DNA from 2 places in the Nocardia asteroides genome. Region 2 is predicted to be linked to the other one. Evidence: riboswitches for the same ligand, from Rfam matches in the RefSeq annotation. Region 2 holds a riboswitch; the other holds the start of a gene.
The links. Region 2 has a riboswitch for cobalamin ahead of metE (5-methyltetrahydropteroyltriglutamate--homocysteine S-methyltransferase). Riboswitches for the same ligand answer to the same signal wherever they lie in the genome.
Positions count from the first base shown of each region.

Region 1: linked by a shared signal. The riboswitch ahead of LTT61_RS20430 (CbtB domain-containing protein) and the one ahead of metE (5-methyltetrahydropteroyltriglutamate--homocysteine S-methyltransferase) in region 2 are both predicted to bind cobalamin.

Region 1 is NZ_CP089214.1:4,305,321-4,309,524, reverse strand. Features, by position in the region: gene LTT61_RS20450 (carbonic anhydrase) at 1-183, opposite strand, end outside; gene LTT61_RS20445 (A/G-specific adenine glycosylase) at 216-1,130, shown strand; gene LTT61_RS20440 (alpha/beta fold hydrolase) at 1,159-1,905, opposite strand; gene mhuD (mycobilin-forming heme oxygenase MhuD) at 1,947-2,261, shown strand; cobalamin riboswitch at 2,296-2,423, shown strand; gene LTT61_RS20430 (CbtB domain-containing protein) at 2,453-2,650, shown strand; gene LTT61_RS20425 (CbtA family protein) at 2,641-3,411, shown strand; gene LTT61_RS20420 (hypothetical protein) at 3,448-3,891, shown strand; gene LTT61_RS20415 (SRPBCC family protein) at 3,907-4,204, opposite strand, start outside.
Region 2 is NZ_CP089214.1:883,854-888,057, forward strand. Features, by position in the region: gene metE (5-methyltetrahydropteroyltriglutamate--homocysteine S-methyltransferase) at 1-2,037, opposite strand, end outside; cobalamin riboswitch at 2,192-2,380, opposite strand; gene LTT61_RS04395 (hypothetical protein) at 2,535-2,933, shown strand; gene LTT61_RS04400 (ATP-binding protein) at 3,020-3,427, shown strand; gene LTT61_RS04405 (hypothetical protein) at 3,491-3,958, shown strand.

The sequences.
Region 1 (4,204 bases), 3.4 Mb from region 2:
GATCAACTCGGCGGCGACGCGAGAATCGCCGCAGCCGAACAGGATCGCGGTCGGATGCTGCCCGCCGACGAGCTTGGCGCGGTCGGCGATTCCCTGGCCGGGATGCTGCAGCGTGCCGTTGACGAAGCGATCGTTACCCTCGCGCAGGGACTTCCACGAGCTGATCGGGTTGGAACCAGGCATAGCGACCATTGTGCAGGACGAGGTGGGAAACCGTGAGGAAGGGCGCTGCCGCGCGCACGCTGCCGGAGTACGGCGCGATCGACACCGGCGTGCTGATCGACTGGTACACCGCCACCGCGCGAGACCTGCCGTGGCGCAGGCCGGGGGTGACGGCGTGGCAGATCCTGATGAGCGAGATCATGCTGCAGCAGACGCCGGTGCTGCGGGTGGAGCCGATCTGGCGGGAGTGGGTGGCCCGCTGGCCGGTGCCGTCCGCTATGGCGGCCGCTTCGCAGGCGGAGGTGCTGCGGGCCTGGGGCAAACTCGGGTATCCGCGCCGGGCGCTGCGGCTGCACGAGTGCGCGACGGTGCTGGCCGCGCGGTACGGGGACGAGGTGCCCGACGATGTCGAGCTGCTGCTCGCGCTGCCCGGCATCGGCGCGTACACCGCGCGCGCGGTGGCCTGCTTCGCCTACGGGCAGCGGGTGCCAGTGGTCGACACCAATGTGCGCCGGGTGGTGGCGCGCGCGGTGCACGGGCTCGGTGACGCGGGCAACCCGTCACCGCGCGACCTGCCGGAGACCGAGGCGCTGCTGCCCGCCCGGGTGCGGCGGGCGGCCGTCTTCTCGGCGGCGCTCATGGAGCTGGGGGCCACCATCTGCACGGCCCGCTCTCCAGCCTGCGACGCGTGCCCGCTGCCGCGCTGCGCGTGGGTTGCCGCCGGGCGTCCGGCGGCCGAGGTGGTGCGGAAGACGCAGAAGTACGAGGGCACCGACCGGCAGGCGCGCGGGCGGCTGCTCGACGTGCTGCGCGCCGCCGACGGGCCGGTCGAGCGGCTGCGGCTGGACCTGGCCTGGCCGCGGGATCCGGGGCAGCGCGCCCGCGCGCTGGATTCGCTGCTGGTGGACGGGCTGATCGAGCAGACCGACGATGGGCTGTTCGCCCTGGCGGGCGAGGGCAGCCGGTAGCCGCGCCCGCGCGCACCGGCTCGCCGCGCTATCCGCGCGCGAGCACGTCGCGCAGGAACGACTCCACTTCTTCGCGGTAGCGCCGGGGTTGCTCGTCGTGCACCAGGTGCCCGGCGCCCGCGACCCGCACGTAGCGGGTATCGGCCCGCTCGGCCATGCGCCGCATCTGTCCGGGCGGTGTGATGGTGAATTCGCCCTCGATCAGCAGGGCGGGAATGCGCAGCGCCTCCCACTGCGCCCAGAAATCGCGGCTCCCCCACTCCTCGGAGATGTCCCGGAAGGTCGACACGGCCCCGTGCAGCCGATATCCGTCGCCGTCCCGCCGGAATGCGCGCAGGAAATATCGCCCGGCGACCTCGCCGAAATAGCCGAGCACCGCCGCCTCGTCCGGGAAGGGCTGCGGCCAGCCCTCGATCATGGCCGCCCACCCGGCGGCGGTGCGCCCGCGGAAATCCGGCGCGATGTCCTCCACCACCAGCGCCCGCACCCGCTCCGGGTGGGCGGCCGCGAAGACCCACCCGTGCAGGGCCCCCATCGAGTGCCCGACCAGCACCATCGGCTCCGCGATCGCCTCGGTGGCCGCGGCCAGATCGGCGACGAAGGCCTCGGTGCCGAGCTCGGCGGGGGCCGGGCGCCCGTGCCCCGCGGCGTCGAAGGTGTACACGTGGCCGAACTCGCGCAGCCACCCCAGCTGATCGCTCCAGGTTCGCGCGCTGCCCATCAGCCCGTGCAGCAACAGGATGGGCACCCCCGTGCCGCCTTCGTCGTAGAGCATGGGGACCGAGCGTAGGCGGCGCGAGCCGCTACGTTGGAGCCATGGCTGTTGTAAAGATCAATGCGATCGAGATCCCCGAGGGCGCGGGCGCCGAATTGGAGAAGCGCTTCGCGCACCGGGCGCACGCGGTGGAGAACTCCCCCGGGTTTCTGGGTTTCCAGCTGCTCCGCCCCACGGCCGGGGAGAACCGGTACTTCGTGGTGACGCAGTGGGAGTCCGAGGAGTCGTTCGCGGCCTGGCGCGACGGCCCGGCGCGCGAGGCGCACGCGGGCGAGGCGCGCAAGCCGGTGGCGACCGGCGCCTCGCTGCTCGAGTTCGAGGTCGTGCTCGACGTGGCAGGCAAGCCGCAGGGCTGACCCCGGTTCCGATCACCCCTCGTCACAGCTGTTGACGAGGGGGGTTTTGCGATGTCACAGTTTCCGTGGAAGAAGCGAGGGTGTTGCGGTAATCCGGTGAGACTCCGGAGCGGTCGCGCCACTGTTCAGAGCCAGACACCGGCACCGTCGCACCGACACGACGGGGTCGCGTACACCCCAGGAGGACTCGCATGGCCATCGCGCACTCGCCCGCATCCCGGGTATCGGAATCACTCGCCACCATTCTGGTCACGGTCGGCGTCGTCCTGCTCGCCCTGCTCACGCTCTACCTGGTCGGCTTCGACCAGGGTGCGGTCTCTCGCTCCGGGATGTACCTGCACGAGCTGATGCACGACGGACGGCACCTGCTGGGGCTTCCGTGCCACTGACCGAATCCCTGCGGACCCTGCTGCTGCGGGGGCTGCTCGCCGGGGTGCTCGCGGGGCTGCTCGCGGCCACGGTCGGCTACTTCGTCGGTGAACCGAAGGTCGACGCTGCCATCGCCATCGAGGAGGCGGCCGCGCAGGACCATCCGCACACCGACGAACCGGCCGGGCACTCGCACGACGAGGAAGAGGCGCTGGTCAGCCGGGACGGGCAGAAGTTCGGGCAGTTCCTCGCGCTCGGCCTCGCCGGTGCGGCGTTCGGCGTGCTCGTCGGCGCGGCGGTGCACCTGCTGCGGCGGTTCGGCAGCGGGCCGCTCTTCGGCCTCGCGGTCGCGCTGGCCGGCTGGCTGGCCGTCGTGCTCGTCCCGTTCTTCAAGTACCCGGCGAATCCGCCCGCGGTCGGCGATCCGGAGACGATCAACGACCGCACCTGGCTCTGGGTGGCCGCCGTGCTGCTCGGGCTGGTCGCGGTCGCCGCGGCGGCCTACGGCTACCGGTTGCCGGCCGGGCAGCTGCGGTCCGTGCGGCTGATCGGCGGGGTCGCTGCCTTCGCCGTCGTCGTAACCATCGGCTACGTGCTGCTTCCCGGCGTCAACGAGGTCGGGGCGGATTTCCCGGCGAGTCTGCTGTGGGAGTTCCGGGTCTCGTCGCTCGCGGTCTCCGGCACGCTGTGGGTCGCGCTCGGGCTGCTGTTCGCGGCGCTCACCGAGTTCGCGGCCGTACCCCGTACCCCGGTACGGGAAGAGGTCGCTACCGCGGCGTGATCCGCGGTTCGCATCGGAGCGGGCAGTGTCGGCGTCATGGCCGACACTGCCCGTTCGCTTTCCCTGCCCGCCACCGGTCCGGCGGCGCCGCGCCCGGTCCGGGTGGCCTGCGCCGGATTCCTCACCGCGCTCGGCGCGGGCGTCCTGGAGGGGCTGGCCCGGGTCGACGACACCGGTGCCGCCCCGCTGCTCTGGCGGGGCGCCCTCTACCTGCTGGTCCTCGCGGTGGTGCTGCGCATGGTGCACGGTGACCGCTGGGCGCGGGCGCTGCTCACCGTCGGCATCGGGATCGCCGGGCTGGCATCGCTGGTGGTCGAACCGGCGGCCAGGCTGCTCTCCGCGGACTCGCTCACCGACCCGTTCGCCGCGCTCGGCCCGCACGGCCTGCTGCTCACCGTGGTGCGCGCGGTACACGTGCTCGCGGTGCTGGTCGCGGTGCCCGCCATGTACACCCCGGCCGCTCGGCGCTGGTTCGCCTGAGCCGGCGGCGGGCCGCTACCCGACCGCGCTCAGCCGTTTGTCGAGTTGCTCCAGCACCGCGGGCCAGGCAGCCCGGTGCGCGTCCCTGGCGGCCATATCGGCGAAGCCGGAGTGCCGCAGCCGCAGCCGGATGCCGCGCGGCTGCCGGACGAACTGCACCGAGACCACCGTCTCGGCGCCGCGGGTGTCCGCGCTCACCCAGGTCAGCTCCACCAGCCGCTCGTTCTCCAGCCGCAGGAAACGGCCGTAGTGCGGGTGCCGGACGCCGGCGTTCTCGGTCTCGAAGAAGAACGGGGTATTCACCGCACCGGCC
Region 2 (4,204 bases):
GTTGAGGTCGTCGAGCACCTCCATGTGCGAGCGCGCCGCCTCGATCGAGGTGACGTCGGCGTCCAGGCCGTGGATCGCCCCGATGACCTCGCCGAACTCCGAGTAGCAGAGGTGGGTGTGGATCTGGGTGGCGTCGGCGACGCCTGCGGTGGCGAGCCGGAACGCCTCGACCGCCCAGTCCAGGTAGGCGGCCTGGTCGGCCCGGCGCAGCGGCAGCAGTTCGCGCAGCGCGGGCTCGTCCACCTGGATCACGCCGATGCCGGCCGCCTCCAGGTCCACCGTCTCGTCCCGGATGGCCAGCGCGATCTGCCGCGCGGTGTCGGCGAGCGGCTGGTCGTCGCGGACGAACGACCAGGCCAGGATGGTAACCGGTCCGGTCAGCATGCCCTTGACCGGCTTGGCCGTCAGCGACTGCGCGTAGGTGATCCACTCGACGGTCATGACCGCGGGCCGCGCCACGTCGCCGTAGACGATCGGCGGGCGCACGCAGCGGGTGCCGTAGGACTGCACCCAGCCGCCGGCCGTCGCGGCGAAGCCGTCGAGCTGCTCGGCGAAGTACTGCACCATGTCGTTGCGCTCCGGCTCGCCGTGCACGAGCACGTCCAGCCCGATCTCCTCCTGTACCGCGATGACCTCGGCGATCTCGGCGCGCATGCGGGTGTCGTACTCGGCCCGGTCGATCTCGCCGCGGCGGAATTCGGCGCGGGCCAGCCGGATCCGGCCGGTCTGCGGGTAGGAGCCGATCGTGGTGGTCGGCAGCAGCGGCAGGTTCAGCCGCTCCTGCTGCAGGACGCGGCGCTCGTCGGCGGGGGCGCGTCGGGTCGCGGCCGCGTCCAGGTCGTCGAGGCGCTCACGCACCGACTCCACGCGCAGGCGCGGGTCGGCCCTGCGGTCGGCGACCGCGGTGCGCGCGATCTCGAGCTGGTCGGCGACCGCGCTCTCGCCCTCGGTGAGCGCGGTGGCGAGCACCCGGATCTCGGCGATCTTCTCGTCGCCGAAGGCGAGCCAGCTTCGCAGCCGCTGGTCCAGGTCGGTCTCCGGCGCCAGGCTGTAGGGGACGTGCAGCAGCGAGCACGAGCTGGAGACGGCAACGGCCACCCCGGCGTCGCGCAGCTCGGTCAGCCGCGGCAGCACGTGGTCGGGGTCGGCCCGCCAGATGTTGTGGCCGTCGACCACGCCGGCGACGATCAGCTTGCCGGTGATCGACCGGGCCGCGGCGACATCCGCGTCCCCGCCCGCGACCAGGTCGAGGGCGATGCCATCGATCCCGGTCTCCGCCAGCGCGGGCAGCGCCGCGCCGAGGCGGCCGAAGTAGGCGGCCACCAGGATCGCCGGACGCGCCGCAACCTCCGACAACCGCTGATAGGTGCTGCGCACCGCTGCCAGCTCGGAATCGGTGAGATCGGTGACCAGCGACGGCTCGTCCAGCTGAACCCATTCCGCCCCGGCCTCGGCGAGCAGCCCGAGCAGCCGCTCGTAGAGCGGGATCAGGTCGGGCAGCCGGTCGAGCAGGTCGCTTCCGTCCACCGACTTGGCCAGCTTCAGGAAGGTGATCGGCCCGACGACCACCGGCCGGGCGGGCACGCCGAGCGCCAGCGCCTCCGTCAACTCGGCCAGCGGCTTCTCCGGGTGCAGCGAAAACACCGTGTCCGCAGCGAGCTCGGGCACCAGGTAGTGGTAGTTCGTGTCGAACCACTTGGTCATCTCGAGCGGGGCGACCTCGGCGGTGCCGCGGGCGGCGGCGAAGTACCGGTCCAGTTCGTCGGTGATCCCGGAGACCCGCGGCGGCAGCGCGCCGAGCAGGACGGCGGTATCGAGCACCTGGTCGTAGTAGGAGAAGGTGCCCACCGGCACCGAATCGAGCCCGGCGTCAAGGGCCGCCGTCAGCTGCGCGGTGCGCAGCTCCTCGGCGACGGCGTGCAGGGCATCGGCGTTCGCGCGGCCAGCCCAGTAGGACTCCGTGGCGCGCTTGAGTTCCCGGTTGGGGCCGACGCGCGGAAACCCGAGCACGGTCGCGGTAAAGGTGGTGTTCGACATCGATGAGCTCCATCAGCAGCAGCCAAGACCGCCGCCCATTCGGAGCGCACGCGGATGGAGCCCGTGAAGCATCGTTCCCGTGCCCGGGTCCACTCGGCGTAGCGCCCGATCCACGAGGCGACGACCACCGGGGACGGCGTCCCCGGTACAACGGGCAGGTCTTCGGACTCGTGGGCATCGACCCGAGATCGGGTCGGCCCCGGGGGCCCGGGGCTGGTCCTACCGACCGTCGCTTCCCAGGCGGGTGCCCAGTGCGGGTGACGGCTGTCGTTCCCACTCACCGCTGCGGGACAGCCCCGGATTTCCACCGGGTTCCCTCTCACCCGGAAATCGCTTCCCGGACTTCGACGCAGGCGGGCGGGTCAGGGGCTCCTTCGACTCCGCCGCCAGCGAACCAGCTGCACCGACGAATATAGCGGATACCGGAGGCCGGGTGCCCGACACTCGCGGTCCACAGATCAGCGAACATCCGTGTTCGCAACAGTTATGGTCGTTCCATGAGAATTCGAACGCTCCTCGCCGCGCCCGTCCTCGCCGCCGCCCTCGCCGCGCCGGGAATGCAGGCCGCCGCCGCGCAACCGAGCGACACCGTGTATTTCAGCTACGGCGGCTCCAACTGCGCGATCCGCGCCACCGGGGACGTCGGCTGCGATATCCCGGGCGGTACGAACCTCTTCGGCTTCACCGTCCACGACCTCGCCATCGACCTTCCCTTCCTGCCCGCACACCCGACCTTCGGGCTCTTCGGCCCGCACGGGCGCGCGGGCAGCGCGCCCATCGACGGCACCCTGAGCAACGGCGGCGCCAGCTGCACCGGCGGCGGCAGGGGCGCGCTGTTCTGCACCGCCAAGGGCCACAGCTTCAGCTTCGGCTGGTCCGGAACTCAGATCAGCTGAGCCCGCTCTCTGGGAAGCGGGTGTCGGACCGGGTAGCGTCGGGTAGGACCACCGCACGAACGCGACCCGGTCCGGAAGGTCAGGCGATGAGTGCAACCGGCGGTACCCCCGTTGCCCTGCGACAGGAATTCCCCGCCGCGGCCGAAGAGCTGGCCGGGGTCCGCAGGCGGCTGCGGGAGTGGCTGGCCGGCGTCCTCACCGACCCCCGCCATGCCTACGACCTGCTGCTGGCCGCGATCGAGGCGTGCACCAACGCCGTCGAGCACGGCCACAACAGCGACCGGCGCCCGATCCTGCTCGAGGCGCGCGTGCAGCAGGACATGGTCCGGGTCACCGTCACCGACCACGGGCACTGGAAGCAGCCAAGCGCGGGCGGCTCCACGAATCGGGGGCGCGGGCTCGCGCTGATCGGCGCCCTCGTCCCCGAGTCCCGCATCACCGTCGGCGACACCGGCACCATCGTCGAACTCGCGGCCCCCCTCATCACCGCCTGACACCTGCCATCATCGATCGCGGAGCGGCGGCTCCGCGCGACAGCACTGGACTACGGAGGTGCGATGACCGGCGGCAAGGCCACGGGCAGCCAGGTCGAGCTGATCGGCCCGGTGGGCGGCGCCTTCTGTTTCGCCCTCGCGGCCTGCCTCGTCCTCACCGGGCCCACCCTCGCCCTGACGGGCGAATCGCTCTGGGGCGCGGTGTGCCCCGCCCTCGTCACCCTTCCGATCGGCATCGCCCTCGCGGTCGAGACCTACCGGTGGCGGCGCAATGCCCGGCGCTTCCGGACCGCCGCGATCCGGGCCGAGGCGGAGATCATCGCCGTGCGGATCCGCCCGGGCGGGGAGAATCCCGACGTGGCCGAGCTTCGGGTCCGCATCAGCGGCCCCGGCTTCGAGCCCTTCGTGGCGGAGTGCGAAGTCCCGACCGGCGTGCCGCACCCGCGGGCAGGCGACCGCCGCCGAGTGCTGGTCGACCCCGCCGACCGCCGCTTCGCCATCGGCGCCGACCACCTGCACGACGAAGGGTGACCCCGGCGCGTCCCGAGTAATGCGGGGCGGCCATACCTCCTCATCGCCGGATATGGCTTCTGTTGCCTTTTCGGTAACTATGATGACAGACGTGCGCAAGCCTCCTTTCCCGCATTTCATTGACGGATGTCGATGACATATGTCAGTCTGAGTGCGCTGTAGGCAGCGGAAGAAGCTGCCGCCCATCACCTTCCACTCGAAAGCCCCACCCTCCGTTGACGCAGGTCAGCGCTGCTGGTGGGATCG